3 regions of the Paenibacillus sp. DCT19 genome follow, and region 3 is predicted to be linked to each of the others. Evidence: riboswitches for the same ligand, from Rfam matches in the RefSeq annotation. Region 3 holds a riboswitch; each other region holds the start of a gene.
What was found. A riboswitch is a leader RNA that binds a small molecule or an ion and turns the genes downstream of it on or off. The one in region 3 is predicted to bind cobalamin.
Positions count from the first base shown of each region.

Region 1: linked by a shared signal. The riboswitch ahead of DMB88_RS27815 (hypothetical protein) and the one ahead of nikB (nickel ABC transporter permease) in region 3 are both predicted to bind cobalamin.
Region 2: linked by a shared signal. The riboswitch ahead of DMB88_RS07310 (ABC transporter substrate-binding protein) and the one ahead of nikB (nickel ABC transporter permease) in region 3 are both predicted to bind cobalamin.

Region 1 covers NZ_CP029639.1:6,141,231-6,151,434, reverse strand. Annotated here, with positions in the region: gene DMB88_RS27845 (spore germination protein) at 332-1,792, shown strand; gene DMB88_RS27840 (Ger(x)C family spore germination protein) at 1,797-2,993, shown strand; gene DMB88_RS27835 (hypothetical protein) at 2,986-3,207, shown strand; gene DMB88_RS27830 (GerAB/ArcD/ProY family transporter) at 3,254-3,856, shown strand; gene DMB88_RS27825 (GerAB/ArcD/ProY family transporter) at 3,814-4,455, shown strand; gene DMB88_RS27820 (uroporphyrinogen-III synthase) at 4,588-5,412, shown strand; cobalamin riboswitch at 5,656-5,846, shown strand; gene DMB88_RS27815 (hypothetical protein) at 5,833-6,084, shown strand; gene cobJ (precorrin-3B C(17)-methyltransferase) at 6,183-8,114, shown strand; gene DMB88_RS27805 (sirohydrochlorin chelatase) at 8,280-9,539, shown strand; gene cobK (precorrin-6A reductase) at 9,536-10,204, shown strand, end outside.
Region 2 covers NZ_CP029639.1:1,657,752-1,667,955, reverse strand. Annotated here, with positions in the region: gene DMB88_RS07345 (methyl-accepting chemotaxis protein) at 1-337, shown strand, start outside; gene DMB88_RS07340 (cobyric acid synthase) at 548-2,110, opposite strand; partial or broken gene cobS (adenosylcobinamide-GDP ribazoletransferase) at 2,365-3,260, opposite strand; gene cobU (bifunctional adenosylcobinamide kinase/adenosylcobinamide-phosphate guanylyltransferase) at 3,257-3,817, opposite strand; gene cobT (nicotinate-nucleotide--dimethylbenzimidazole phosphoribosyltransferase) at 3,814-4,896, opposite strand; gene DMB88_RS07320 (ABC transporter ATP-binding protein) at 4,940-5,839, opposite strand; gene DMB88_RS07315 (FecCD family ABC transporter permease) at 5,836-6,882, opposite strand; gene DMB88_RS07310 (ABC transporter substrate-binding protein) at 6,879-7,877, opposite strand; cobalamin riboswitch at 8,151-8,301, opposite strand; gene DMB88_RS07305 (histidine phosphatase family protein) at 8,461-9,105, opposite strand; partial or broken gene cbiB (adenosylcobinamide-phosphate synthase CbiB) at 9,099-10,075, opposite strand; gene DMB88_RS07295 (adenosylcobinamide amidohydrolase) at 10,113-10,204, opposite strand, start outside.
Region 3 covers NZ_CP029639.1:238,891-249,094, forward strand. Annotated here, with positions in the region: gene DMB88_RS01105 (DNA-binding protein) at 1-44, shown strand, start outside; gene DMB88_RS01110 (hypothetical protein) at 155-718, shown strand; gene DMB88_RS01115 (VOC family protein) at 927-1,355, shown strand; gene DMB88_RS01120 (hypothetical protein) at 1,475-2,353, opposite strand; gene ytxJ (bacillithiol system redox-active protein YtxJ) at 2,586-3,125, shown strand; partial or broken gene DMB88_RS01130 (alpha-glucosidase/alpha-galactosidase) at 3,259-4,559, opposite strand; gene DMB88_RS01135 (AraC family transcriptional regulator) at 4,753-5,595, shown strand; cobalamin riboswitch at 5,670-5,861, shown strand; gene nikB (nickel ABC transporter permease) at 6,037-6,975, shown strand; gene nikC (nickel transporter permease) at 6,976-7,809, shown strand; gene DMB88_RS01150 (ABC transporter substrate-binding protein) at 7,823-9,424, shown strand; gene DMB88_RS01155 (ABC transporter ATP-binding protein) at 9,424-10,204, shown strand, end outside.

The DNA.
Region 1 (10,204 bases), 760 kb from region 3:
GTTGACACAACTTTCAATAACGTCAGGAATCCTGTATGCACAGGGTTCCTTTTTTGTTGCTTCCGTATGTAGGTATTGGAACCCTAGATAAATATACGATCTGTTCTCAACTTGGACATAGAACTATCAAAGTTTTAGATCAGCCACATAATTCCGTTCCTTCTGGCACAAGCTACCTTGTATAAAAACAAGAGAGGAGGGACGGTAGATGGCGGATCATACATCAGGTAAAGGCGGTTCCCGGGACGCAAAAGAGAAGACTCATGTTCCATTAGGATTACCGTCCCCACCCATTTTACGACAGCCGATTGGTCTTACACATGAAAGCCATATGCTGGCGGTAAAGGATATTTTCTCGGATTGCTCAGATGTGATCTTTCGTAATGTCATGGTCTCACCAGAGGTTCAGGGCGTCATTGTATATATCGAAGGCATCGTAAATTCAACGGATATTCAGGAGCATATGTTGCGTCCTCTCATTCGTGGTTTGGTGGAGCAGCGTACGAATGAACCCGAAGCTCCTCTGGATGATACCCGCGTGGCTCTGTCCCAGGTAAAGAAAGTGGCAACGTGGGCAGAAGCTGCTGACGGTGTACTTGAATCCTCAGCTCTACTGTTGATTAACGGCAGTAAGGAGGCGTGGCTATTCAATGTCAAAGGCGGTGTCCGGCGCGGTGTCGAGGAGCCTCAGACAGAATCGGTTATTCGCGGCCCACGGGAAGGATTTACGGAGACACTGCGTGTAAATACCGCGCTACTGCGGTTTAAGCTCAAGACGCCTACGCTCAAGATGTTGAGTATGACCATTGGAACAGACACCAAAACAAATGTTGTATTGACCTATCTGGATGATGTTGCAGATCCGAAGATGATTAAGGATGTGAAGAAACGTCTCAACAAGATCAAGATCGATGGCATTTTGGAAACGGGATATATCGAGGAACTGATCGAAGATCATCCGTATTCCCCATTTCCACAGATGCATTACACTGAACGACCAGATACGGTTGCAGGTAATTTGCTGGAAGGTCGCTTTGCCATTTTCGTAGATGGAAGTCCATTTGCCTTAATTGGACCCGTTACGATGTGGCAGATGCTTCAGGCGAGCGAGGATTATTATGAGCGGTTCTTCATTAGTAACCTCATTCGCTGGATTCGGTTTTTATTTGTGTTCATTGCCCTATTCCTACCCGCGCTTTATATCGCAATTACAACCTTCCATCAGGATATGTTACCAACAACTCTAATTCTAAGTATTGCTGGCGCGAGGGAGGCCATTCCTTTTCCAGCCTTAGTTGAAGCGCTCATCATGGAACTATCCTTTGAAGCTCTGCGGGAAGCCGGGGTCAGGTTACCAAAAACAGTAGGCCAAGCTGTCAGTATCCTCGGTGCATTGGTAATCGGGCAGGCAGCCGTTCAGGCAGGTATTGTATCTGCACCGATGGTTATTATCGTTTCGATGACAGGGATTGCATCGTTCACGATTCCCCGCTTCAATTTTGCCATTACGGTTCGATTATTACGCTTTCCGATCATGCTGCTTGCTGGTGCACTCGGATTGTACGGCATTGTCATTGGATTGGTTCTAATCTCGGTACATCTGACACAGATGACCTCATTTGGCGTTCCGTATTTGTCAGGTCTGAGCCCATACAGCAAGACAGATACCAAGGATATTATCATGCGTGCACCTTGGTGGAGGATGATTAATCGTCCTTCTACTGTTCACCGTGACCAGAAGAGAATGAATACAAACATCAATGGTAAGCCTGAATCCGAAGAAGGGTGGTGAACGCATGGTATGCATACGAAGATATCTACTGGTAGGGATAATGCTGCTGTGCACTCTTTTGACTGGATGCTGGGATCGGAGAGAAATTAATGATGTCGCCTTTGTTATTGGAATTGCGGTGGATAAAGAAGAACAGCAATACCGAACAAGCCTGCAGATTGCATTACCCGGACAATCAGGTGCTTCGGGAAGTGAAGGAGGCGGTGGAGGCACAAGTGGTGATAAACCATGGTTCATGTTGTCCAATACGTCCGAGACGTTACGGGGAACCTCTAATAAAGGTCAGAAGGCACTTTCGCGTCAGATCTACTATGCACACCGCCGGACATTAATGATTGGCGAGGATTTGGCTCGCGAGGGCGTTGCCCCCATGTTGGATTTATTTACACGTTATCCGCTCAATCGTTTATCTGCTATGCCGATTGTAACGAGGGGAGCTGCCTATAAGGTGTTGGACACGGATGCGCCGATTGAGAAGTTCCCTTCAGAGATGGTGCGTGAGTTGTGCTTTTTAAATATGCGTACACCTCGTTCACTTAAGATTTTTATCGATGCGATCCTTAGCGAAGGCATAGATCCGTTTCTACCCATTGCTTCCGTGGTGGATAATGTGCCGAAGAGCTGGAAGAACGTCAAAACCAATATAAAGCTGGATGGGCTAGCAATCTTCAAGAAAGATAAGCTGGTAGGCATGATTGACAAGGAACCCGCGGATGCCCTGATTTTGGCGATGGGCGAAGCGAATGCACCGGAAATCATGATTAAGGCTCCTCGAGGGAAAGGAAACCTGTTCGTGAAGCTGAATGAGAACAATTCCTCGTATGATCCCAAGATTAAGAATGGCAAGGTGAACGTGACGATTAAAATGTATGCTAAGGGAGTGTTGGTGGATAACGAGTCCAATTATGGCGACCTCCGCGAGGAAGAAATGATGAAGCTTACCGAGGCAGTGCATGTCAAGATTAAGAAAGATATTAATGAAGGTATACGACTCATACAGAGTAAATACAATGCGGATATCCTTGGTCTCGGCCGTGCTATTCATCAGCAATTGCCTAAAGAATGGGACAAGATTAAGGATCGTTGGGATGACGTATATCCTGATGTGAACGTTGTGATTGAACCACATATCATCATTGAAAATGTAGGCATCGTCAACAAACCGATCGGGCTTAGTGAGGAGGAAATCGTTCATGATTAGACCACTACTCTTCACCTATTTGTTCATGGTTATTCTTGTGCTCTGGATGGACTTCAAACATCTGAAGCAGGCGGCAGCGATTAATCGCTGGATATCGTACACCATCATTGGGTTTAGTACAGGGATCTTTTTCTATGTCACCCATTTAAGCAAAACGTTCTTCGTTACGGTATGGCTAACCCACTTCATTCAACACTGGCTGCCATTACCCTAATCGATTCCGAGCGGGATGATCATTCCCGCAAGAAAGGAGACATGTTATGAATCAGGCAGTCACCCATCGTCAACTGATTCTGCTGGTCATGCTGCTTAGCATCACAACCACATTGATACAGCCGCATGCACAGGCGATTTATTATGCTGAACAGCATGCGTATCTGTCCTATATTCCCGTGTTTTTGGTGATGATTTCTGTGCTTTGGATGTTGAGCCGTGTCCAGCGACGATTTCCGAATCAGGATCTGTTTGAATCCTTAGTTGTACGACATCCGTTTATGGGTCGGGTCCTGGCTCTACTGTATATTGTGTTTTTCCTTTTTGTATTCGCTCGGGATATTCGATTAATAGGTGACTACGTTAGTATTACCTTGCTGGAGACTACACCAATATCCATTATCATCCTGTCGCTGATGGTCATGGTTGTATTTATTGTGAGGGGTGGGCTGGGTTCGCTGATCGGAATGTCGGAGCTGTATATCACGTTATTTCTGGTGAACTCCATCATCGTTCCCTTCATGCTTATTCAGCAGATTGACCTGGATAATCTGATGCCTTATTTTGATATCGATATGGCCGGGTTGGCAAGGGAAGTTGGTATATCATGTCCTTTTTTGGAGAGATGGTTGCATTGCCGTTTGTTGTGAAAGGTAGTGACTTTCGCTTCAAATCGGTGTTCTGGGGAGTGATGATTGCAGCGCTCCTAATGATGCTGATCTTGGTTGAAACGATCACATCGATCGGGGTTCCTATTGCATCAAGGCTGGTATACCCTTCGTATGAATTAGCAAGGCAGTTGCAAGTGAGTGATTTCCTTGATCGTTTCGATCTAGCACTAGCCGCAGCAACGCTACCAACCATGATTACGAAAATTGCGTTTGATCTCTATTTTATCTGCTGGGGGATGAAACGAATGATTCCGAAAGTGTCCGGTAAAGTGTTGACTGGGCCGATTGCTTTGCTCGGTTTTGTGTGCGCGTTCTGGTTTTTCCGTAATGCAGTCCAACTCTTTCGATTTACAAGAGAATGGACGTGGGTTGCCATTTTGTTTGAGGTGTTGTTGCCGATTCTAATATTTCTGTTTCTGCACCCTCGCAAGCAAGATCGACAACATTCCGCGGCTAAGCAGAGTGGCAGCAGTGGAGGATATAAGCAAACGTCGGATTCAAAAGAATCCACTTCGAAAGATCAGAAAAAAAGTGATGAGGGTACAGATGGTCAAGCGGGAGAGCTTCAGCCTTCCTGATCCAATTCATAAAAAAACGTTATAGCTGAGTATGCACCAAATAGCATGAACGAGGTTTCCCTCTACAGAACTACCCTGTATACTGTAGTCAGACTGAAGAACGTTCGGCTGAACGAACTGGGGGAACTTGGAATGGCTCAACATTTGGCAGGCATACGTGTAGCACTTACAGGACCACGCAAATCCAAAGAAATGTCTATATTAGTAGAGAAAATGGGCGGAGTCCCACTCGTGCGACCTGCACAGGGAACGGTGTTTTTGGATGATCGGAATATTCGCGATGGTCTGGTATCCTGGATCTCTGATCCACCGGATTGGGCTGTACTGACTACGGGTATGGGATTGGATGCGCTATTTGATATGGCGGAGGATATGGAGATTGCGGGACAATTGTTGGACTCGCTATCGGAATCTTCTATTGCCGCACGTGGATACAAGACGGTGAATGCACTTCGCAAACGTAAGCTGAATCCGTTAGTTCGGGATGATGATGGCAGTACAGATGGATTAATTCGGGAATTGGAGCCACATGATCTTGCTGGAAAAAAGGTTATATTGCAGCTACATGGTGAGACAGCACCAAAGCTGGTAAACTGGCTGCAAGAACAGGGTGCAGAGGTTCGACAAGTGCTGCCTTACCGCCATGTCCCTCCAGAGGATCATGAACTAGAACTGCTATTGAATGAGATTGTGAACCATGAAGTTAATGCGGTAGCTTTTACAAGTGGACCCCAGGTTCGCTTTTTGACGGCATACGCTACATCCCAAGGAAAGCTGGAAGAGATGCTGAAAGCCTTTCGTGAAGGGGTCATTCCTGCTTCTGTAGGTAAAGTTACGGCGAATGCGATGCGGGAAGAAGGCATTGAGGCACTTGTTGTGCCCGAAGAAGAGAAGATGGGTGCCCTAATTGTGGAGCTAGGACGTTATTATGCTGCCGCAAACGTGGACAAAGCTTAGGCGACACTCGATAAAAATAGGTGCACTAAACGGTCTATTGGCATAAAGATCGTACCATGCATAAGAAATGTACATGTTATCCTGATCCATTTTTGGGTCAGGATTTTTGCTGTTTTCAAGTGGATACACCCTGAATAACTCCGAATAAAACAGAAGAAAGGTAGCTGGTACATTCATATCTTAAACATGGACATTTTTTCCGAAGCGATGTTATGATAAAAACAAATTATTCACATTATGCTCATATATGAAAACAAGCAAGGTGCTCTTGCGTCAGGCAAGAGATAACAGGGAATCGGGTGCAAATCCCGAGCGGTCCCGCCACTGTAATGGTGAAGCTCTTTTTTGGTTGATGTCACTCGTCATTCGGGGAAGGCAGAAGAAGAAGCTAATGATCCAGAGCCAGGAGACCTACCTTGCATGTGTCACCAAACCCTTCGCGGAAAGGAGTGGTGTACGAATAATCAGGAAACAGGCGGACAGACGGTTCGCCTGATAGGCCTTTTATTTGGCGTATTCAACAACTGGACGGTGCTCTTCGCATTATGTCTTGTGGTTGTTTTCTTGAGTGTACGTACATACGTATCCCATCCGATTGTAGGATGGGATTTTTTGATTTTGAGAGATTATTATGAGAATCGTTGTTGGTCGAATGCATTTATCCATTTTTGAACAAAACGCTGCTTGATTAAGCCTATTTATATAGAAGACGCTGAAAACGGAATTGTAGAATGTGCAGGTTTATTTAGGGTGATGGAGGAGGAAAAGCGATGCAAGGTCAAGGTAAGTTGCTGGTCATCGGATTTGGCCCAGGCGCGATGGAACATATTACGAATCGTGCACTGGAGGCGCTTCAGGAGAGCGAGGTTATCATCGGCTACAACACGTATGTCGATCTCATTCGGCCGTTGTTGAACGGACAAGCGATCGTGCGGACGGGGATGACAGAGGAAGTAAGCCGGGCTCAAGAAGCGGTTAGGCAGGCCGAAATGGGCAAAATTGTTGCGGTAATCTCCAGTGGTGACGCCGGTGTATATGGTATGGCAGGTCTAGTCTATGAGGTATTGATGGAGCAGGGATGGAAACCTGAGAGCGGTGTTGCCGTTGAAGTGATTCCAGGCGTATCGGCTATTAATTCCTGTGCTTCTCTGCTTGGTGCACCGGTGATGCATGATGCGTGTACGATCAGCTTAAGTGATCATCTTACCCCATGGGAAACGATTATTCGCCGGGTCGAAGCAGCGGCGTCAGCGGACTTTGTCATTGCACTCTATAACCCGCGCAGTGGGCGCAGAACACGCCAAATTGTCGAGACGCAGGAAATGCTGCTTCGTTACCGTGATCCCCAAACTCCGGTTGGATTGGTGAAAAGCGCCTATCGGGATCGTCAGGACGTTGTTATGACTACCCTGGAGGACATGCTTAACCATGATATCGGGATGCTGACCACCGTGATCATCGGTAACTCTTCGACCATGATGTACGAAGGGCTCATGGTCACTCCTCGTGGGTATCAGCGCAAATATACGCTGAATACCACGGAACAGTCGCTCAGACCTCATGAGCGACTTCGCACCGAAGCCGAGCCATGGTCGCTCGGCGCAAGAGAAGCCCGCGCTGCCACCTCCGGTGAGGCAGCGGGCGCGGACGCGGCTCGCGAAGCGCAAGCCGCGAAGCTCCAGGCGGAGCCAGCCATGCCCGGCGTGAGCGCCGGAACAGGCCCAGCTCCGCAGAGCCAGCCGCCTGCCGGTGCAGGAGCCTCTGCTGCGCAGGCATCGCACCCGGCTGGCGGCGGCACCGCCGTGCTCGCTGGCGAGCGGCCAACGTCAGCGCCGGCAGAAGCCGCGCAGCGCGCAGCGGTTGCTTCGCCGCAAGCGGGTGCCGCTGAGCTGGCGGCGGAAGCGCTAACGCGGCTCGCGGTAGGCGGTGCCCTGGCGGGCGAGTCCGCTCGCCGCTGGCTGGACGCGGCGCCTGCTGCGCCTGGCGTGGCTGGCCATGCACCGCAGGCCGCAGGCGCAACGGCGGTGCGCACTGCGCCCGCACCAGGGCAGAAGCCGCCGTTGTTCGAAGTTGGCGTATCGCCTGGCGTCGGCAATAAGAAGTTCACTGCCGCGCAGATGGCATTGCTCGCACAGTGCGCGAGTGAGGATGGGGAGCTGGAGTATACACCAGAGCACCAGATTATATTGCGTGTGCCAACCTTTGAGCCGGATCAGCTCGTAGATGAGCTGCGCGCAGCCAATTTTATCGTAGTCCCGATCGGGGATGTCATTAAAGTGAAGGCTTGTGACTTCTGCGATATGGAGAAAGATGATGCTGTGCCGATGGCTAATCATTTGCAGGCCGTTATTGGCGGGTTGAATGCTCCGAAGAAAACAAGCGTTGCCCTCAATGGCTGCGGAATGGCTTGTTATGGTGCGGTGCTTGAAGATATCGGAATTGTGTATCGCAAAGGCGGGTATGACCTGTTCCTTGGCGGTAAGAAGTTTGGACGTAATGCTCACCCTGCACAACCTGTGGCTGAAGGCATTAAGGGGGATGAGATTGGTGGCATCGTGGAACGGATTGTCGCGGAGTATCGGGAAAAAGGACATCCGAATGAGCGTTTTCATAAATTTTTCAAACGTGTTGGCGTGATTCAAGGCTTCCGTCATGTGGATGCACCCGTTACGGTGGAAGTTAATCCAATCTGTGGTGACTAGTCTTCTGCGCAAACAGACAAGAACTCACAAGGCTATATGTGTGTGTTATGAAAAAGGTCTATTTTTCAGAAACATGCGATTGGCGATGTGCGATGAATGGAATACAAATACGAATTGATGAGATGCCTAGATCTGAAGATCAGGCTGGGGAGGAATTAACCGGAGATGAATGCGATATTACTGGTGGGGCATGGTAGCCGTGATCCTGAGGGAAACCGGGAGTTAATGGAGTTTGCAAACTCGGTGGCAGAGAGAGCACCTGAGAATACGATTGTGGAAACTTGTTTTTTGGAGTTGGCTAAACCAGGTATTGCTCAAGGCGTAACGGCATGTGTAGAAAAGGGTGCGACTCGCGTTGTGCTTGTACCGATTATTTTGTTTGCAGCGGGTCATGCCAAAATCGATATTCCAAATGCCATTGACCGCGCCAAAGCGCGTTATCAGCAAGTGGAATTCATCTATGGACGTCCGATCGGTGTGCACGAGAAGGTCATTCAGATTATGCAAACCCGTTTGAAGGAAGCACAGCCTGTATCTGCAAATTCCGGCGGGGGAACGGCTGTAGCGACTGCACCGGTTGCAACCGATGAAGAGACTGCAATCCTGGTGCTTGGACGCGGCAGTAGTGACCCTGATGCGAATAGTGACTTTTTCAAAATGACTCGTATGTTGTGGGAGAAGTTGCCCTACAAGTGGGCAGAGAGCAGCTTCATCGGTGTAACGCAGCCTTCCTTCCCGGATGGACTGCAACGTTGCCTTCTGCTTGGAGCCAAAAAAATTATCGTGATGCCGTATTTCCTGTTCACAGGTGTGCTTATTAAACGTATTGATGAGATGACTGCAGAATTCGCAGCAGCACATCCAGATGTTCAGGTGGAGATCGGAGGATATTTCGGTTTACATCCACAATTGGTGGAAGTGGTACTGGAGCGAGCCAACGAAGGCTTAAATGGACGTGTAGCTGCCAACTGTGACAATTGCCAGTTCAGACTGGAAGCGGCGAAACATCACCATCATCACCACGATCATGATCACGACCACGACCACGATCATCACCATGACCATGATCACCATCATCACGATCACGGGCATGACCATCATCACCATGATCATGTGCATACACATCATCACGAAGAGACCCATGATCACGCACACGATCATGGACATGCTCACGATCACACTCATGAGCACCATGAGCATCTGCATCTGCATGCGGTAGATGAACACGAGAAGAATATTGATAACGCTGGTCAGAAGTTGGCGCCCGATTTCCATCACGATCACGATGGCGAGTTACATCATACTCATCACGAACAAGAAATTATTACGGGTCACCACGTTGATGCGCCTTCGCCTGCCGGAGCAGATGAGACGACAACTAACGCACAGATTGCTGTAGCGGAGGAGCAGGTGAAGGGCTCATGATCTTCATGTTATGTGGAACAAGCGATGCGCGGGAGCTCGCATTACAAATTCAGCAGCAAGGTACAGAGGTACTGACATCTGTGGTGACAGAGAGCGCGGCGAATAGTCTGTCTGAGGCAGGTTTGCCGGTACGTACAGGTCGTTTGACGATTCCAGCGATGGTAGAACTGGTGCAAAACCAAGGAAGTCGAGCCATTGTAGACGCGAGCCATCCATTTGCTGAAGAGGCACATGCCAATGCAATGGAGGCGGCCAAACAAGCAGGCATTCCATACATTCGTTACGAGCGTACAGGACTTGCCTACGACGATCATCCGTTGTTACATGTGGTTTCTTCGTATGATGAAGCGGCGTTAAAAGCGAAGGAGCTTAAAGGCTCTGTCATGCTAACGACGGGTAGCAAGACGCTACAAATTTTCACGAAGCATCTGCTTGGAGATCCGGATATTCGTCTCGTTGCTCGCATGCTTCCGCGTCTCGATAATATGGAGAAATGCAATGAGCTAGGGATGGAACAGCGCAATATTATTGCGATGCAGGGGCCATTTTCACGTGAGATGAATGAAGCGTTGTACAAGCACTATGCCACAACCGTTATGGTCACCAAGGAAAGCGGCAAAACCGGAGCCGTTGATGAGAAAATCCAATCTGCGTTAGAACTGGGC
Region 2 (10,204 bases), 1.4 Mb from region 3:
GAACCGGGTAACGCAAGAGATTGGCTCAGGTACTCATGTGGTTCAACAAGCAGGCTCAGCCTTCCAGCAATTGAACGAATTAATTCAGAACGTAAACCTGACCATCCAGACGGTATCAGCTTCCACGCAGCAGGTATCAGCTGGGGCGGAGCAAGTTAGTGCCTCTGTTGAAGAGACGGCACAGATTACATCCAAATCCCGTCAGAGCATGCAGGAGATTGCCTCTACCGCAGATCTGCAACTGAACGAGATGGATTCCCACTCTGGTACGGTTCGTCACTTGCATGAACAAGCAGTCGAGTTACAGGCTGCCATGAAGAAATTCAAAATCAACTAATCAAATGTAGCATTAACCCATCGTTCCCCTGTTTGAATCAACACAGAATGTAAAGGGAATGATCACAACCTTCAACTAGCTGCGCTCGAATTCGCAGCTAGATCGGAAAGTCCCCCATACAAGGCAATATTCCTTCATTAAGGATTACTGCCTATATGGGGGACTTTTTTGTGAATACTATTCCATTCACCTGTATGATTAAGTCACAGTCTATTGTGGAGTTTGCAGATCCATAATTTTATATATCCGCTCCAGATCCAGTGCAGAACGCAAGGATTCCGCTACTCTATCAAATTCCATCTCCTTACGCTCACGCGCACTGTATGTTTCAAGGAGAGGAGCAAGCCCTTTACTGTCCCGCAAACCGTTAAGCCAGGAACGCCGAAACTGATCACTTTCAAACAAGCCATGCAGATACGTTCCCCATACCTTGCCATCCTGGGTTCCCCAACCCTCATCAAACGATTGTCCCCCTGGATGACGTATTTCAAATAGAGGCGACACCCGCTCCGGTTCATGGCATTCCGTAACTCCCATATGAATCTCATACCCTTCAATAGGCAGCGGAGAAGCCGATTGACCAGCCGAATGGGCTCCGTCCATTTCCACGTGTAAACGAATTGGATGTTCCACCTGTACCCAACCGGAAGCTCTAACCGTCTGTTTGTTCTGTAGGAAGGTCGTAGATAGTGGCAGCATGCCCATGCCTCTTGCCTCCTGAACCTGATTCGCCTCAACGGCAAAAGGATCTTGAAGATGCTGACCAAGCATCTGATAACCGCCGCAGATCCCCACGAGTTGCACATGCTCACGCTCGATATGACGGGCAATCGCTTGCTCCAAGCCTGATTCACGCAAGAATTCCAGATCACCTATGGTGTCCTTTGTCCCGGGTAATAGGATTGCATCTGGTGAACCAAGCTCCTCTAGTGAAGTAACATACCTAATATTGACGTCGGGTTCACGAGACAATGCATCGAAGTCGGTAAAGTTCGAAATTCGCGGATACCGAATCACAGCAAGATCTAATTCCTGTTGCCCCGACTTACCATGACGCAGGGAATCCAAAACGACTGAATCTTCAGCTTCAATCTGTATATCTCTTATGTAAGGTAACACGCCGAGGACTGGAATTCCTGTCCGTTCTTCCAACCAATCCAGTCCTGGCTGCAATAGGGACAGATCGCCCCGGAATTTGTTAATAATGAACCCTTTTACACGCTGTACCTCATGTGGCTCCAACAACTCAAGCGTACCTACAATGGAGGCAAATACGCCGCCTCGATCAATATCAGAGATCAGAATAACCGGTGCATCTGCCCATCCGGCCAGGTTCATATTAACAATATCCCGATCCTTCAGATTAATCTCTGCAGGGCTGCCAGCACCCTCCATTAGTACGACATCATAAGTAGACCGCAGACGATCCAATGCTTCCATCACGGTCTGCTTCGCCTCAGGCAGAAAATGCTGCCGATAGTCTGACGCGCTCATCTGAGCAAAGGGTACGCCGTGCACAACAATCTGGGAGTGCATATCGCGCACAGGCTTAATGAGGATTGGATTCATGTCTGTCGTCGCCTCAATGCCACAAGCCTCTGCCTGTGCTCCCTGCGCTCTACCTATTTCCTTACCGTCCTCTGTGACATAGGAATTCAGCGCCATATTCTGGGATTTGAACGGTGCAGGTCTGAAGCCATCCTGTTTGAATATCCGGCATAGTGCTGTCGTTATTACGCTCTTTCCTACATCCGATGCGGTTCCTTGCAGCATTAAGACTGCCGCTGTTTTTTGTACAGACGCACTGTCCACGATCCATCCCCCAGTCACCAATTATATTTTATATCTATATATGTCGAACTAGAGAATATTCACACTTGCCACTACGATGACAGAATAACCTTCCGATCGCTGTTATCCCCAGATTTTTTTGATTCCTTTTTTAAAGGGAAAATCCGGGGATAAAGGCGAGCGCTCCGCTTCTTCATGTTATTTCTGTCCTCTCCGTTCTCGTGTAAATGTTTAGTTCAATTTATATAGAAAAACCCTTGTAATACACTAAGCACTGTAAGCAAGGCAACTTCCAGCAGCTCATTCATTGCACCATAGGTATCTCCTGTTAATCCGCCTAGCCGTTCACTTATACGTCCAGCAATCCATTTACCTATGACGTAACAAGCGAGCGGAACAACAATTACAGCAAGCACAGGATATAACCACCACGGTAGGGTCATTAGACTGCTCCCAATATGTAACCCCTCTACGACTGGCATCTCCGGCTGGAAAAGCATTCCCACTACTAATGTGATTACACCTACTAGAACAGTGAGTCCAATTGCATTGCTACGTGCACGCTGAACTTCTCGCCGCTCACCCAGCCCTTTAAACAAAACAGCTAATCCGTCATCACCTCTCGCATTTGGCCATGCGGAGATGGCATAAACCATGAACCAGCGACTCCAGATCATCGGTAACATAAGTAGTGCACCATACATCCAATTAGCACGTGCGATGAAATCTGCAATTAGAGCTGCCTTCATCATTAACAGGAGAACACAGGCTATCACTCCCATGGCACCCACACGGCTATCCTTCATGATCTCTAACATTCGCTCACGAGAGCGATAACTGAGCAGACCATCCGCTGTATCCATCCAACCATCCAGATGCAACCCTCCGGTCAACCAGACCCATAGGGTCAGCGTTAATACCGCTGCTGGAAACGAGGGTAGAAGTACACCCGAAACAGCCGCTCCAAGCCAGACAGTTAACCCTATTGCGGCACCGACAAGGGGATAATAAACCACGCTTTCACGTAGCAATGGGGGACAAAGTCAATCTGCATCTTAACCGGAAAACGTGACAAAAATTGAAACGCTGCCGCCGCTGGCTGTTTTCTCCCATCGTGCTTGCGGTCACTCATATACGGTACTCCTTGCTCTTTAATTCAATCGCAATCCCCACCGTAACTAGAAATACTTCCCCGCAAATCGCTGCAATCCGTTGATTCAATATGCCTGCAAGGTCACGGTATCTTCGTCCAAGAGCATATTCAGGAACGATGCCATCCCCTACTTCATTGGTTACAAGCACAAGTAGTCCCGGATATGACTTAACAGCCGATACGAGCGCATCTATATGTCCTTGTATGACATGCGCAGGATCATGTTCATGGGCAAGCAAAATATTGGTCAGCCATAATGTCAGACAATCCACCAATACTGTAGGAGCTGACATCCCAGTATGAGATGCTCCCATACGTGTGATCCATTCAGGCAATGCTAATGGTTCCTCTACCGTATGCCACAGGTATCCCGCTTCTTCACGTCCCTGCTGATGCATGCGGATTCGCTCACGCATCTCGTCATCATAGGCTTGAGCTGTAGCCACATACCAAGCCTCTGAGGAGCGTTGCATGCATAGACGTTCAGCAAACGAGCTTTTGCCACTTCGCGCCCCTCCAGTTACAAGCACACTCATGAAGAAACCTCTCCTTGAGACGAGCCATCGGATACACCCGCACTGGCAAAGGTCGCCATCTCGTTAAGAATACGGCAAGCCGCATCGATGAGATGAAGACTTAGTACGCCTCCTGTCCCTTCACCCAGTCGCATATTCAGATCAAGCATTGGCTTCAGATCCATCTCACGAAGCAGTGCCGCATGTCCACTTTCATCGGATGTATGGGAAGCAATCATATAAGCCGTGCTCGCTGGTGCAAGCTCTCTTGCAATCAATGCTGCGGCTGTTGAGATAAACCCATCAACCACCACTGGGCATCCATTCGCAGCAGCAGCAAGAATTACACCTGTTAGTCCGGCAATTTCTAATCCGCCAACCTTACTGAGCACATCCAGCGCATCCTCCGCATGGGGTGCATTCAGACTTAAAGCCTGGCTTACCACCGTTGCCTTGCGCTGTAACCCAACATCATCGATCCCCGTTCCGCGTCCAACAGCCGAAGCCGGTGATATTCCCGTTAGAGCACACATTACAGCAGCACTTGCCGTTGTATTGCCAATCCCCATCTCTCCAGTTACAAATATCTGCGTTCCTCGGTCCACTTCTGACGTGACCACTTCGGCGCCAACGAGGATCGCTTGGATCGCTTCATCCCGAGTCATCGCTGGGCCTTTCGCCATGTTAGCTGTGCCTTTGCGGACTTTGCGGGAGATGAGCTCGGGGTGATCTAGATCAGCATTCACTCCAATATCTACACAGAGCACATCTGCCCCAGCATGCCGGGCAAGCACGTTAACGGCCGCTCCACCCGCCAGAAAATTAAGAACCATCTGCGGTGTTACCTCAGCAGGGAATGCACTGACACCTTCGGCAACTACACCATGGTCTGCTGCCATCACGATCACCGCTCGACGTTCGAAGCAAGGACGACTCTGTCCTGTAATACCTGCTAGGCGAATAACGAGCTCCTCCAGTTTGCCAAGACTGCCTGGCGGCTTCGTGAGGATATCCACATGAGCTGCAGCTTCTGCCGCGACCTGCTCATGAGGATCTGTGATTCGACGTATTAACTGCTCCAACACCTGTTCATTACGCATACAACTAGCACTTCCTTCATCAATATGTGGGTATATACCCCGATCAATTCTTCGGCTTTTCATGCTCCCGGCGCAGCAGCAACTGGGGAATGCCATGATCTGGATGCTTCACCATCGCAGGGTTCACTTGGAAGATCTCTCGAATATGTTCCTCGGTCATCAGTGCATGAGGGGTTCCAGAGCCAGCAGTTTCGCCTTCTTTCAAAGCCAGAATATGATCACAAAACTGCGCAGCTAGGTTCAGATCATGCAACACTGCCACAATCGTAATTCGATTTCTTTGACGCCATGTCGATAATAACTCCATAAATTGCAACTGATAACGGATATCCAGAAACGTTGTGGGCTCGTCTAACAAAAGAATGCTCGGTTCCTGTGCCATCACTTTAGCAAGGGCTACCCGCTGACGTTGTCCTCCACTGAGCGCATCCAGAGGACGATCCGCAAGCTCGGACAGACCTAATTCCTCTAGCACACGATCAACGATCTTCTCGCCATCACCCGAATCACGACCAAGCCAGTTCTGATAGGGATAACGCCCCATCTCCACAACATCCCTTACGGGATATGAGATTGCAGGCAGTCCATCCTGTTGCAGAACAGCAATCATACGAGACAGATCCTTGCGGCTATACGAAGTGATATTCCTGCCATTCAGTTGAATACTGCCCTCACTAACCGACTCCGTGCCAGCCAATAGTTGCAGTAAGGTTGATTTGCCGCTTCCGTTAGGACCTACAACACCCCACCAATCGCCTTCTGCGATCTGCCAACTCACACCATTTAACGCCTGATGCTGACCATACCGTTTACCTACTCCATCGACTTCAATCAAAGGTTTCCTTATACCACGCTGAGTATCGAAACTCGGATCTGCCCGTTCACCCGTATGGATAGGTTCATTCCGATTGGCATGCACCGTATAGTTCGTGTCTTTACTCATGGCATCATCCCTTTACGAAGCTTCTTGTTTCTGTGCAAAAGGTAGGCGAAGAACGGTGCACCCACAAATGCGGTGACAACGCCAAGTGGAATTTCAGTCGGTGCCAATACTGTACGAGCGATCGTATCTGCCCACACCATGAAGATGGCTCCGCCAATTGCGGATAATGGTACCAGCAGACGATAGTCCGGCCCTACGATCAGCCTAAGAATATGTGGAATGACAAGGCCTACAAAACCGATGACACCTGACACCGATACGGCTCCTGCTGTGAGCAACGTGCCCACCGCTAACACCGATAGCTTCAATCTATCCACCTGAACTCCAATGTGAGCCGCTTGCCGCTCTCCCAGAGCAAGCACATTCAACGAACGTGCACGACTCCAGAGGAAGATCAGACCAAGCAGAAAATATGGGAAAAGGATGGCCGTATACGACCACCCACGCAGTGCCAGACTTCCCATCGTCCAGTATATAATTTCATTAATCGTCTGTTTCGACATGGTCGATAGGAAGGAGACAACTGCCCCTAGGAAACTTTGCATGACCACGCCCGCCAGAATCAGGCTATGTGTTGGTATTTTTCGACCCTCACGAGCCAGTGCCAGCACGAACCATAGCGTCAACACGCCGGTTAGGAACGCAACCAAAGGCAAGGTCCAGATTCCGATTAATGCATATTGTAATCCGAAGAAAATCAGAAATGCTGCACCCACCGATGCACCAGATGATACGCCTAACGTAAACGGATCTGCAAGAGGGTTACGAAGCACCCCTTGGAAGCCAGCACCCGCTATTGCTAGAGAGGCGCCCACGAGCACGGCAAGCAGTACCCGCGGGAATCGCACCTTCCATATAATCTGTTCTGCTGCTGTGCTCCAATCGGGAGTAATCCAATCCCCAATCCACGGAATGTGATGCAGCAGAATACCTGCAATGTCACGGACAGGCAAGGATACTGAACCAATGCCCGTGCAGATCAGCACCGTCAACACAAGCAGTCCTATCCCAGCCGTCCCGTACACCGCTAGCTTTTTACTCATTGGAACAGATCAGGGTAGATCGCTTTAGCTACGGCTTTCAGACCTTCGGTTACCCGTGGTCCTGGACGGCTAAGTAGGTTGGCATCTAGACCGATAACCGCATCGTCTTTTACCGCAGTAATCTGATCCCAGCCGCTACGAGCTTTGATAATTTGATCCAGTGTTTTGGAATTCTCATCAATGACATCATTGGCATACAGAATTACATCCGGGTTCGCAGCAATGATATTTTCTTCATTAATTTCGTTCCAGCCTTGCAAATCAGAAGCAACGTTGTTTCCTCCAGCAAGTGTGATCAGCTCATCCATGAACTCACCTTTACCCACCGTCCAGCCTGGGGAAAATTCAACATATACGTTCTTCTTCTCTTCCGGTTTAACTGCCTTCACCGCTTCAGTAACATCTGTTACATCTTGCTTCATCTTCGCGATGATCTCTTGGGCCTTTTCCTGTGTATCCGTAATTTGACCAAATGTTTCAATGTTTTTCGCCACATCATCTACTGATTTTGGATCAGTCTTGAAAATAACAATCCCCAGGTCACGGAATTTCTTCACCGCTTCTTCATTCATGGAAATACCTGTGAATACGATGTCTGCATCCGCTGCAATGATGGACTCTTCATTCGGTTTAGATACACCGCCCATTTTGGGCTTCGTTGTAGCTGCTTCAGGGTAATCATCAAAATCAGATACACCTACAATTTGCTCGTCCAATCCAAGAGCGAACAACGACTCTGTCTCCGCTGGAGATACAGATACAATTTTGGCTGGTGCCTTTTCAAACGTGAACGTTTCACCCGTTGCATCTGTAACGGTAAGTGGATATTGTGTCTTGAGATCCGTTGTTGTCTGTTCTTGACTCTGCTCCTGTGCAGGTTGCTGTGATGCTCCTGACCCCTCATTCGTTGTTGCATTGCCACATCCAGCCAAAGCCAGTGCTAGTGCCGCTGCACTAAGCAGGGACGCTACGCTTTTCCAGTTCTTAATATTCATTGTGTTCATTCTCCCCTTCTCTATCTGTTCTATTGATCCTGTGTCGTGCTCAAACTCTAACTGCCCATGTCTTGGTGTTCCTGTGTAAGGTTGAACTTCAACATTTACACATTATCGGAGAGTGAAGAACCCAATAGGAACAATAAAAATCCCCAATCCTTACAGCAGGATCAGGGATAACGTCTCGCATATGGCGTGCTCTACGCATGATGAATCACCTGCGCTGTTCATAACAGAACACTGCCCGAAACGCTGTCCTTTCCTCGAAGGAACACCGGTCTATACGTCCAGGGCAGGTAACCTGACTTACAGGATTATTCCTGATTCACAGTGGCGGGACCGTGCCGGATTTACACCAGCTTCCCTATTTCATCCGTTTGCGCACATGGCCTAAACACACATAACCATGACAACTCATTACAAACGAAACCCTTGGTCGCTTATGATATAACCATTCATGTGAGCATCTTAGCCGCATACGTATGGCTGAACGCCTAATCCTTGATTAGACCCAACAGCCTCCTACGCATGGTCACACGTCTGTTGTGATTATAGGTTAAATTGTACAACCTTACAAGCTGATTCAAGGAAAAGCCACCCGGCTTCCTACCCAACCGCTTGGCCCGTAATCCAGTCTGACCTTTATGGCTTGCCCTGGAATAACCTGCGTATCCCAGAAGGTCAGATCAGGGATTAGGCGAGATATCACATATCGGATCACACCGCCATGTGTAACGATACCAACCTGAGGTACATCAACCGTTACTGGTTCAGACAAGACATCGTGCAACAAGCAAGTATCCAGAAAAGAATCAATTCTTGCTGTAAACGCCTGCCATGACTCCCCTTTAGGTGGTGTCACGTTCTGTGGATCATCAATCCAGTCTCGATATTGTTGAATATGTTGGAGCTGATCATACGTCTTCCCTTCCCACTCCCCAAAATCAATCTCTCTGAGTCGCGCATCCAAATGTACTTGTTCTCGCTGCAAGGGAGTGACGCTTGTGAGGGTCTGCTGACAGCGCAGTAAGTCACTGGAGTAGAGCTTGCTCCAACAAAGGCTCTGAAGCTGCTCACTGAGCGGAGCAAGCTCTTGCTTCGCTTCAGGCAGGAGACCGATATCCGTATGCCCAAGATATCTTTTTTCCTGATTCCACAACGTTGTACCATGACGGATAAAAATAAGATCACGCGAAAGTGGGGCATTTTCTAGATTCGTAATCACCATAATAGTGTACCTCCAGCCAACCAGACGACAAGTGTAATGAGTACACATAGTACTACAAAGGAACCTGCCGACCAGAACATGAGACGGGTCGTTCGCACGATATCCTCTGCTCCCATTGAGCGAGTCGGTTCTCCCATATATGCACGAAAAGACGAGACACCATGATACACGTTATGCCCACCCAGTCTGATCCCCAGCGCACCTGCAACGGCAGACTCGGGAAAGCCGCTATTCGGGCTCGGATGCAATCTGGCATCTCGGGATACCATCTGTGCTGCTCTTCTTGCATCTAGCTTCATGATCCATGCTCCGCTAATCAATAATAGAGCCGTGATTCGAGCTGGAATCCAGTTAGCCCAATCATCCAAACGGGCGGATGCCCAGCCGAGATGTAGATATTTATCGTTTTTGTAACCGACCATGGAATCCAGTGTATTGACGGCTCGATATGCCATTGCAAGCGGCGCGCCGCCAATAAGGGCGTAGAACAAAGGAGATACGATTGCATCCACAATATTCTCAGCTACCGTCTCCACCGTTCCCCTTACGATCTCAGGTTCATCTAGATGCGCTGTATCACGTCCTACAATCATACCAAGAGCACGCCTCGCAGCGGGAAAATCTCCCTGAATGAGATGACGATATACGTCCATCCCTGCGTCCTTTAATCCTTTGGAAGCAATCGTTGTCGCAATCAATATGACCTCAGCGATCACCGCAACCACTGGATGAATAAGTGCAAGGAGATAGATCAGTCCCCAAGTCACGGCAAAAGAACCCCTGCAATCAGGATCGGAAACCAGATTCCCGCTTTTTTGAGCCCTTGATTGGAAGTCACACGAGATCGTATGGTTCGCTCCAGTGCAGAAATGGCTTTCCCCATACCGATGACTGGATGAGGTATCCATCTCGGATCTCCGATACAACGATCTAATATGTATGCTGCGATGATAATCCAAGCCCCTGTCATCCCGATCCAGAATGACGAAGAAAACCATTGATTCAATTCAAGTATCATTTTTTGTTGTTCCTCCCGCCACATTGCACCAGCGCCCGGCCTGCAGACTTTCCGTAATCGTATCATAGACAAGTCTGCCAA
Region 3 (10,204 bases):
TCTTACTGAAGAGCGAGATCGATGACATCGTTAATAAACGTTAATTGCATAAGAGTATGACATCAGCCATTTAACCGATTTGTATTTCGGAAAGTGGTTATTTTTTTTATGATTAGCTTATTGTGCCTAGACCTTGTACAGAGAGGGGATTAGCATGAATACCTTATCAGGCTGGTTATATAATCGGGTGAATTGGAAGTGGATTGTGTCTGCAATTGTGCTGTTTGCCTGCTTTATCGTATTTATTTTGCCTTGGCAGGCTGCGGAGTCCAAAGAGGCCACCGGAGGAGGAGAATCTCCGGATTCGTCCTTCTGGTATACTGCGGATGATCTTTATCAAATGGCAGAAAGCTATGGGGAGACTGGACGCAGTGCCTATATCTATGCCAGGTTTACATTTGATCTTATCTGGCCGTTAGCCTATCTCTTTTTATTGGTAGTGCTGATATCGGCACTCTACCGGGTGCTCCCTGCTAGGAGTCACTGGCGTAAACTAAATCTGCTTCCACTGGGTGGTTGGGCTTGTGATATGTTAGAAAATATAGGAGCTTCGATCACAATGTATCGTTATCCCCTCCCCACACCTGTCATTGCCGAGCTAACCCCGGTATTTACGCTCGTTAAGTGGTGCCTGATCTATGCTTGTTTTGCCGCACTCGTACCAGGGGTCGTTCTTACGATTATCCATTACGTCCGCCTCCGGCTGAATAAGAGATAAAGTCGTGATTAAAGGATAACATCGATAAAGGATAAAATCAGTATGATAGGACAATCCTACCTCAGGTAGCTATTGTTCAATACGGAGGATGGCGAAAGAACTGATGGAGCTAGATCTCTGCTTGCCAAAGGGACAAACTGTCATTTATACTCTTGGCGCAAGGTCTTAGCATGACACGAATATATGAGTCCAAGGAGATGAATAATGCATGGCAATCAGCTTGAATGTGTATCTAGTAACGGATGGTAATGGTCGTGAGGCAGTGGAGTTCTACAAAGAGGTGTTTAATGCAGAGGTACTAGCAATCCAGACGTTTGGTGAAGGGCCGTCTAGCCCAGATCATCCGATTCCACCTGAAGCCAAAGACCGTATTATGCATGCCTCCTTGCAGATTGGTGGCTCTGTATTGATGCTATCTGATACGTTCCCGGGCATGGAGCACACCATTGGCAACCATATTACCGTTACAGTGAACACAGACACGGCCGATGAGGCAACAAGCATTTTCAACAAGTTGGAAGTTGGCGGAGAAGTGAAAATGCCGATTCAAGAGACCTTTTGGAGCCCAGCCTACGGCTCGGTGACCGATAAGTATGGTGTTCAGTTCCAAATTAGCTGTACGCCGAGCAACGCGTAATCTCATAGCCTTATAAATTTAGAAAACCTCATGGACATCAGCAAGATCGTCCTGAGGTTTTTTGGTTTTATTTCAACAGAATATCGCATTGTACAAGCAGCAAAGCGGCCTGTAGTGGGTTAGCCTTCTTTTTGAATCTTGGATGGGTTGTTGATTTTGTAAGGAACCGGATTGCGAGTGAGCTTCTTCTTAATGATTTTGGCTTCAAAAGAAAGAATGTCCCCCACTTCAAGCTCCTGCTTCTTCATTGTGGCACTGTGGCTAGACCAGGCTTCGCCAATTTCAATCAGTTCGGGCTCAGTAATCGCCACCGCTTCATAAATAATAACTTCATCGTCATTATCCGAGAAGTGATTCGGAACAGTCGTGAATTCTTTAACCACAGCAGACATCTTCACTTTGCCGTCTGGCAGATCAATCTTAATCGCCTTTGATTTACTTGCGGTTTTTGCTTTGGGTTTGGCTTCCCCAGTAGTACTGTTTTGGGGGCCAACATACTCCTCGACCAATCCATCCGGATCACCGACAAGACCCGAAACGCGGTGATTATCATCATCGATGTAGTCCATATGATCCGGGTATTCGGAAGGAATCGTTACCGTTGATGGTGCAGATGCTTCCACATTCGGTTCATCTTGAGCGCTAGGCTCGTCCTCTGATGTCGCCGTAGATGTCGTTGTTGTGGTCGATTCGCTCACCTTGCCCGTCCCTGCTCCTGCCAAACCTCTAGCACTGTAGCTGGACGCCTGCATTTCCTTCAAATACGAAGGGTGGATGCAGTGCTTCTGATCGTTATCCAGTTGAATAACCGCAGCCATATGATCGACATAACCCAGGATGGTACAGGGCAGATTGAGCCCGTTTCCTTTATAATAAAACGTTTTGAGCTTGGTAGCTTTCCCCGATAGCAATCCCCACTCCTGACATTTTTCAATGAGTTCCTCTTCGTTTTCGAGCGCTGTATACTGTTGTGGTTCAATTATAAAAGCATATGTCATAACGCATTTCCGCCTTTCTCTGGTTCTCTATGTTCATCGTTTCCAAATTACAATCAGTGTATCACAAAAGTACACCGCGACATAAACTTATCCGAGCGTTTGCAACGAGTGTCTATGGTATAATTTCTCTGAGATAGACAACGTTAAACGTGTGTATACAATTAGCAAGCCGTGTACCCAGGTATACCTTGTGTGCCGTACATATACCCAACTTCTGCGGGAGGTAACTTCGATGAATCTAAAAGTAAATCATCAACTTCTATGGCCTTTAGTAGGCATCGCCATTGGGACGAGTATCGGTATTGCTACGAACCAGACAGCTTTAGGTGTTGCATTCGGGATCACCCTTGGCATATTAATCGGATCTGTTGTTAGCAAAAGAATCCGTTCTGATTCGGATGAAATGCTCCGTGAACATGTGAGTGAATTGATTAAACCGAGGGACTGGCATGAAGCACTCCAGCACTCGGAAGATCATCCTGTACTTATTTTTAAACATAGCACGACCTGCCCGACTAGCGCCCGCGCCTACCGAGAATTTATGGCCTTTGTAGGCTCCAACGCATCCGAGTCTGGACAGCGCATGGACTACCATATTGTCAAAGTGATCGAAAGTCGTGCGCTTTCTCGCCACATTGCAGAAGAGACAGCGGTTATCCATCAATCACCACAGGTGCTGTTACTTGAACAGGGGCGTGTCATCCAACATACGTCACACGGTAAAATCACGAAAAAGAGATTAACTCAGTGGGCCCAAGATCCGTTTAGTTAATAAAGAATGATTAGCCCAGCAAGGTAGCGAACCATCAGCTGTGATTTGGAGGTGTGACTTCCAAACAAGCTATCCCAATCTAAAATGAAACGCCGTTCCCTCTTCACGAGGAGAACGGCGTTTTTTTTATGAATTATGATGTGAATTTTGGCAACCAGTCACCGTGAGCTTCGATCAATTCATCACACATGGCAACAATGTCGTCGATGGACAATTCAGCAGCCGTATGTGGATCAAGCATTGCGGCATGATAGATGTGATCCTTTTTCCCTGTGATTGCAGCTTCAATCGTTAGCAGTTGAGTGTTGATGTTGGTACGATTCAGTGCTGCCAGCTGTGGTGGCAGATCGCCGATGTACGTTGGGCTGATGCCAGATCCGTCGACGAGACAAGGCACCTCTACACATGCTTCACGAGGCAGGTTCGTGATCAGCCCGTTATTCATGACATTACCGCCGATTTTGTACGGACGGTTCGTCTCCATAGCCTCCATAATATGCGAAGCGTACTCCCGGCTACGGGTGTGCTCGATGTTTTCACTGGCAAACAGCTTCTCGCGCATTTCCTTCCAGCCTTCAATCTGATTCACGCAGCGACGTGGATATTCATCCAGTGGAATGTTGAACCGTTCAATCAGTTCAGGATAGTTACGTTTGATAAAGTAAGGGTGGTACTCAGCGTTATGCTCGGAGGATTCCGTTACATAGTAGCCAAAACGTTGCATCAGCTCAAAACGAACCATGTCATCATGCTGTTCCTTCTGTTTTTCCTTCGCCAGACGTTTGATCTCTGGATAGAGATCCTGTCCATCACGTGTTACCTCAAGCAACCATGCCATATGGTTTATACCCGCAATCTTAGCAACCACACCAGTCTGATCAATCCCAAGCGCATCAAACAGATGAGGCACACATACCTGCACACTATGACACAGTCCTACCGTTTTGATGCCGCCATGCACGTTCATGACATTGGTGAGCACGGCCATCGGATTCGTGTAGTTCAAGAACCAAGCATCTGGGCACACTTCCTGCATATCCCGTGCAAAATCGAGCATTACTGGAATGGTACGCAGGTTACGGAAAATCCCCCAATGCCAAGCGTGTCAGCAATTGTCTGGCGCAGCCCATATTTCTTCGGAATTTCAAAATCGGTAATGGTACATGGATCATATCCGCCCACTTGAATTGCATTAATGACATATTTCGCTCCGCGAAGAGCTTCTTTGCGATCCGTATATACTTTCACGCTACAGCGACTTCCCAGAGAACGTGCCATGCTGGTTAACAAACGCTCCGAATCGCTCAGGCGCTCGGCATCAATATCATACAAAGCCAGCTCAAAATCTTGTAGTGCTTCGGTCATCATAACGTCACCTAGTACATTTTTGACAAAGACGGTGCTTCCCGCACCGAGGAATGTAATTTTGCTCATCTAAAGTTCAGCCTCCCTGAATTTGTTGTACCTTCACTATAGGCTCATTGGAGGCGGATAACTATGGTGCAACCTATCTTAAATATGGCATAATCCCATTTTTGGTGTCGCTTACATAGATAATATGACCCATTTACCTGTTATAATATTAACAACAATCATTGATGCGTATTGAGGGAAGGAAGTGCGTGAGATGAGTCGAATTGAAATGAATGTGGTTTCTTTAGACTGGACACAGATGGAGCTGGTGCTGCTATTTTTCGGATGGGAGGACTGTGAGCCATCTCATTATTGGGGTCCAGGTGTCCGCGACTCCTACATTATTCATTACATTCATGAAGGGCGAGGCATGGTGCAGATGGAGAACCGGGAATACCATCTCTCGCCAGGACAGGGATTTGTCATTGTCCCGGATACGATTATCCACTATGAGGCAGATGCAAGTGATCCGTGGACGTATTCTTGGTTTGGATTCAGAGGTGTGCATGCCAAAACATTTATGCAGCGAGCCTATCTAAGTCCGGAACACCCTGTGTTTGAAGCTCAAGACCCCATATGGTTTGATCAGTTGTATACTGACATAGTTCAGGCCTCGTCACGGCATGGCGGCGATATATTTAGCCAAAGCCTGTTATATCGGTTAATTGCGGAGCTGATTGCTTCTTCTCCCAAGACGGAAGAAAAGACGGATCGTCCTGTGTCCACCAAGGAAGAATATATTCGTCAGGCTCTACAATATATGGAGAACCGGTACAGTCAGAAAACCTCGATCCTAGATATCGCGCAATCTGTTGGGCTGGATCGTACTTATCTCTCCGGGCTTTTCAAGGAGCGGTATGGCAAGTCACTTCAGGCTTTCTTCCTTGAATATCGGATCAACCGCGCGGCTGAGCTACTGCAAAATCCTGTATTATCTATTAGTGAGGTAGCCCATTCAGTGGGATATACCGATCCGCTGTTATTTTCTAAGATGTTCAAACGGGTAACAGGAGTATCTCCCAAAGCATCTAGATTACAGCCTAATCCAACCATATAGATGGATTATTTTAATTTCATGTAATAAAAGTTTTGAACATTATCAGTCTGCCAGCTATACTTGTACAGAAACCAATTGAATATGTGGAATTAGGTGCTTTATCGATTCGGATAAAAGCTTAATAGGGAAGTCCGGTGTAATACCGGCGCGGTCCCGCCACTGTAACAGAGGAGTCATACAGCGTATTGCCACTGGTGTAAGCCGGGAAGGTGCTGTCTGACGATGATTCTGGAGCCAGGAGACCTGCCTAATTTAACGACACGTTAGTAACCTACGGGAGATAGGAAGGTGTTTAGAGAAGCATGATTTTTTCTGAAAATCTGTCTATTTAAGGCGTCCTTAACCGGTAACACGGAGAAGGGCGTTTTTTTGGTAGCGGGAGATAGATTGTACCATTCCATTGCAGAGCGATGGAGCTTGGGGGAGAGGACGTCTGAACGCGTGAGCAGATACATCATTAAAAGATTAGTTCAATTGGTAGCCGTATTGTTCGGCATTACCTTTCTGACTTTCCTGTTAACCTACTTGTCTCCAGGAGACCCAGCAAGGCTGATGCTGATGTCCACAGGGGTCACGCCAACCGACGAGTTGGTCAGACAGGTGCGCAGCCAGCTTGGGCTCGACCAGCCCTTTTGGATGCGTTATGGTACGTGGCTGGGTCATGTGCTCCAAGGCGACTTCGGTACTTCCTATAAGTATGATCGCCCTGTAGTGGACATCTTGTTGTCTCGTCTACCAGCAACACTACGGCTAACAGGTAGCGCTATGCTTATCGTCATCGTGATCTCATTTCCACTGGGAATTCTCTCGGCAATCTATCGGAATAAATGGCTGGATTATGCGATTCGTTTATTCTCTTTTGCTGGGTTGTCGATGCCAAGCTTCTGGCTGGGAATGTTACTCATGCTCATATTTGGCGTTCAACTGAAGCTGCTGCCAGTGATGGGGAGTACGGGATGGAACAGCCTGATCCTGCCTACCTGTACGCTGGCGGTTCCGCTGATTGCACAGTATAGCAGGCAGATTCGAGCAGTTATGCTGGATGAAATGTCTCAGGACTATGTGAGCGGAGCGAGATCCAGAGGTGTGAAGGAGAGACAGGTCATTATGCATCATATTTTGCCAAACGCACTCCTGCCGATTGTTACCTTGATGGGGATGTCTACCGGGACATTATTAGGCGGTGCAGCGATTGTAGAGAGTCTGTTTGTGTGGCCAGGTGTAGGTCAGATGGCGGTGGATGCCATTTTCACACGGGATTACCCGTTGATTCAGGGTTACGTCATGTGGATGGCGACAATATATGTCACGCTCAATCTGCTTGTTGATCTATGGACGCATCTGCGGGATCCTCGGATTCGACTGGAAGTGGATGTGTAGATGAGTGAAATGATGCAGGTATTCAAACAAAATCGTTGGTTTACATTGATCCTAGCCTTAACCGGATGCTGGGTAATTCTAGCGATAATCGCACCGATCCTGGCACCCCATGATCCACTGACAACCAACTTTGCCCATGTGCTTCAACCACCTAGCGCGGAGTATCCCTTGGGTACAGACCAGCTTGGGCGTTGTATTCTGTCACGTCTTCTGTATGGGGCGCGCACATCGTTACTTCTCACCTTTATGATGACGGGTATTGTCTTTGCACTGGGTGTAACGATTGGTATTATATCGGGATTCGCTCGGGGTGTGACAGATACCGTATTAATGCGTTTAACAGATACGCTCATGGCTTTTCCAGGGTTAATCTTCGCTATTGCTGTAGTCGGCATGTTAGGGCCAGGATTATTCAACACGGTGGTAGCTCTGTCTGTGGTGTGGTGGGCGAAGTATGCACGTCTTGCCAGAGGTCTCGTCATTTCATTACAGCAAAAAGAGTATGTAGCCGCCGCCGCCTTCGGCGGTGCACGGTGGAGTCAGATCATCATCAGAACAATTCTACCCAACATGATCTCACCGCTGATCGTCATGGCGATGATGGATGTGGGCGGCATGATGTTATCGATCTCGGGTCTATCCTTCCTCGGACTTGGTGCACAGCCACCTGAACCGGAATGGGGAGCCATGCTGAATGAAGGCAGAAGGTATCTACAGACTGCACCATGGTTGTTAGTTTATCCGGGACTAGCGATATTTGGCACGGTTATGATCTTTAATTTATTGGGAGATAGCCTTCGAGATGTGCTTGATCCTAAGAAAGAAATCAAATAACGGGGGAACGAAAATGAACTTTATTCGCAGGAAGTCATTTATGCTTATGGCGTTATCGATTGTGATGTTATTTGTGCTTGCAGCATGTGGAAGTGCATCCCAAACAACCGACGGAACGGACAAGTCCGGACAATCAGCGCAATCTGAACAATCGGATCAGAGCCAACCGGGGAAGCCAACCCACTTGAACGTTGCGTTATTTTGGCTTGGTAGCAATCTTGATCCTGCAGAGGAATGGAATGGTTGGACACTTACGCGTGCAGCAATTGGGGAGACGCTGGTTCAGTTTGATGAAAATATGAAGCTGGTTCCCAAAATTGCAGATACGTGGGATCGGATTGATGAGAAGACATGGCATTTCCATATTCGTGACGGCGTAACGTTCCACAATGGCAATAAGGTGACAGCAGAGGCTGTGAAGACATCAATTGAACGCTCGCTGGAATTAAATGAACGGGGACAGTCCACGTTACCGATTGCTTCCATGACAGCGGAAGGACAAGACCTTACAATCAAGACGACGGAGCCTTACGCATCGCTGCTTGGAAATATTGCCGAACCACTGTTTGTTATCGTGGATACTACTGCGGATACATCCAAGTTTAGCAGTGAGCCTATCGCTACAGGGCCATTTATGGTGACATCCTATACCCCGGACCAAGAGATTCAGGTGAAAAAGTATGATGGATACTGGGGTGGTGCGGCTGATCTAGATACGATGACGTTAAAGTATATCAAGGACGATAGCACGCGTGCACTTGCCTTACAATCCAGTGAGATTGATGTGGCTAGTAACGTCGGTCGCAGTAATCTCGCGTTATTTCAAGATAAGAACCAATACACGATTGATGAGATCCCGAGTTTACGGACACAGTTTGTCTGGTTCAATCTGAAGAATCCTACACTGAGTGATCCTGAAGTGCGCCGCGCCATTTCCTATGGTATTGATCGGGACATGTATGCGAACACACTTGTGGGAGGTCAGGGAGCCAAAGGGCCGTTTACGTCAGCTCTCCCATTTGGCTATGACCAAATCAGCGGATATAGCTACGAACCGGAGAAGGCTAAACAATTGCTCGATGAAGCGGGCTACAAAGATACAGACGGTGATGGTATTCGGGAAAAGGATGGAGAGAGAATATCACTCCAGTTGATCCTCAACACGGCTTACGAATCGGATTCCATTGTAGCTGCTGCGATGCAGTCCCAATTGAAAGAGATTGGGATTCAGTTGGAGATGACCTCTTATGAAGACCTGACGGATCATCAGAAGAGTGGCAATTTCGATCTCGCCTTAACCAGTATTAATACGGGGATTACAGGAGATCCGCAATATATTCTCGATTTCTACTTCAAGACCGGAGCTGAGTGGAACGTAGGTGGGTATAGCAACAAGAAGCTGGATGGTGTGATTAATCAATTGCATTCGGAATTCGATGTGGAGAAAAGGTATGCTTTAGCGGCAGAGGCGCAACAGATGATTCTGGATGATGCGGCATATCTGTTCGTGACCTATACTCCTATCAATATTGTTAGCAAAAGCACGGTTCAGGGGGCAACGATGTATCCAATCGACTTCTACTTACTTGATCGTAATATCAAGGTTAACCAATAATGAAGCCGCTATTAGATATACGGAATCTTTCGGTGACGTATCAGAGCGGATCAGCCGCGCTGCGAGATCTTTCGTTTACGATGAAGCCCGGTGAGATCGTGGGCATTGTAGGGGAGAGCGGCAGTGGGAAGTCTACATTACTTCGTGCGATACTTGGTATGTTACCCGATGGAGGGCAATGTACGAGTGGAGAGGTTTTTTTTCAGGGAAGGTCGATATTAAGTTATTCTCCGGCAGAGTGGAGCCAGATTCGGGGCAAACGGATAGCGATTGTATTTCAGGCGAGCGGTTCGTATCTCAATCCGATTCGCAAAGTGGGAAGCCAATATATTGAGGCTATTCGTACCCATTTCAACATATCCAAGAAGACAGCCTACGACATGGCGCTGGACATGTTATCTGGGATGGGACTGCACGATCCACAGCAGATCATGAATGCATATCCCAACCAGCTCAGTGGTGGAATGAAGCAACGAACAGCTATTGCGATGGCGGTAACAATGGAGCCAGAACTACTTCTGACCGATGAACCCACCAGCGCATTGGATGTAACGACCCAGCTGGAAGTGCTGAAGCGACTGCATGAGCTGAGAGATCGAAAAGGAACAGGCATTATTATGGTAACGCATAATATAGCGGTTGCCGCCCATATGGCAGATCAGATCGGTGTAATGCAGCAGGGTGCACTGGTTGAGTATGGAATGGCGGCTAATCTGATTACGAATCCACGGGAAGAGTATACTCGGCAGCTTCTACAAGCCGTACCCGAGCTTGATCTGG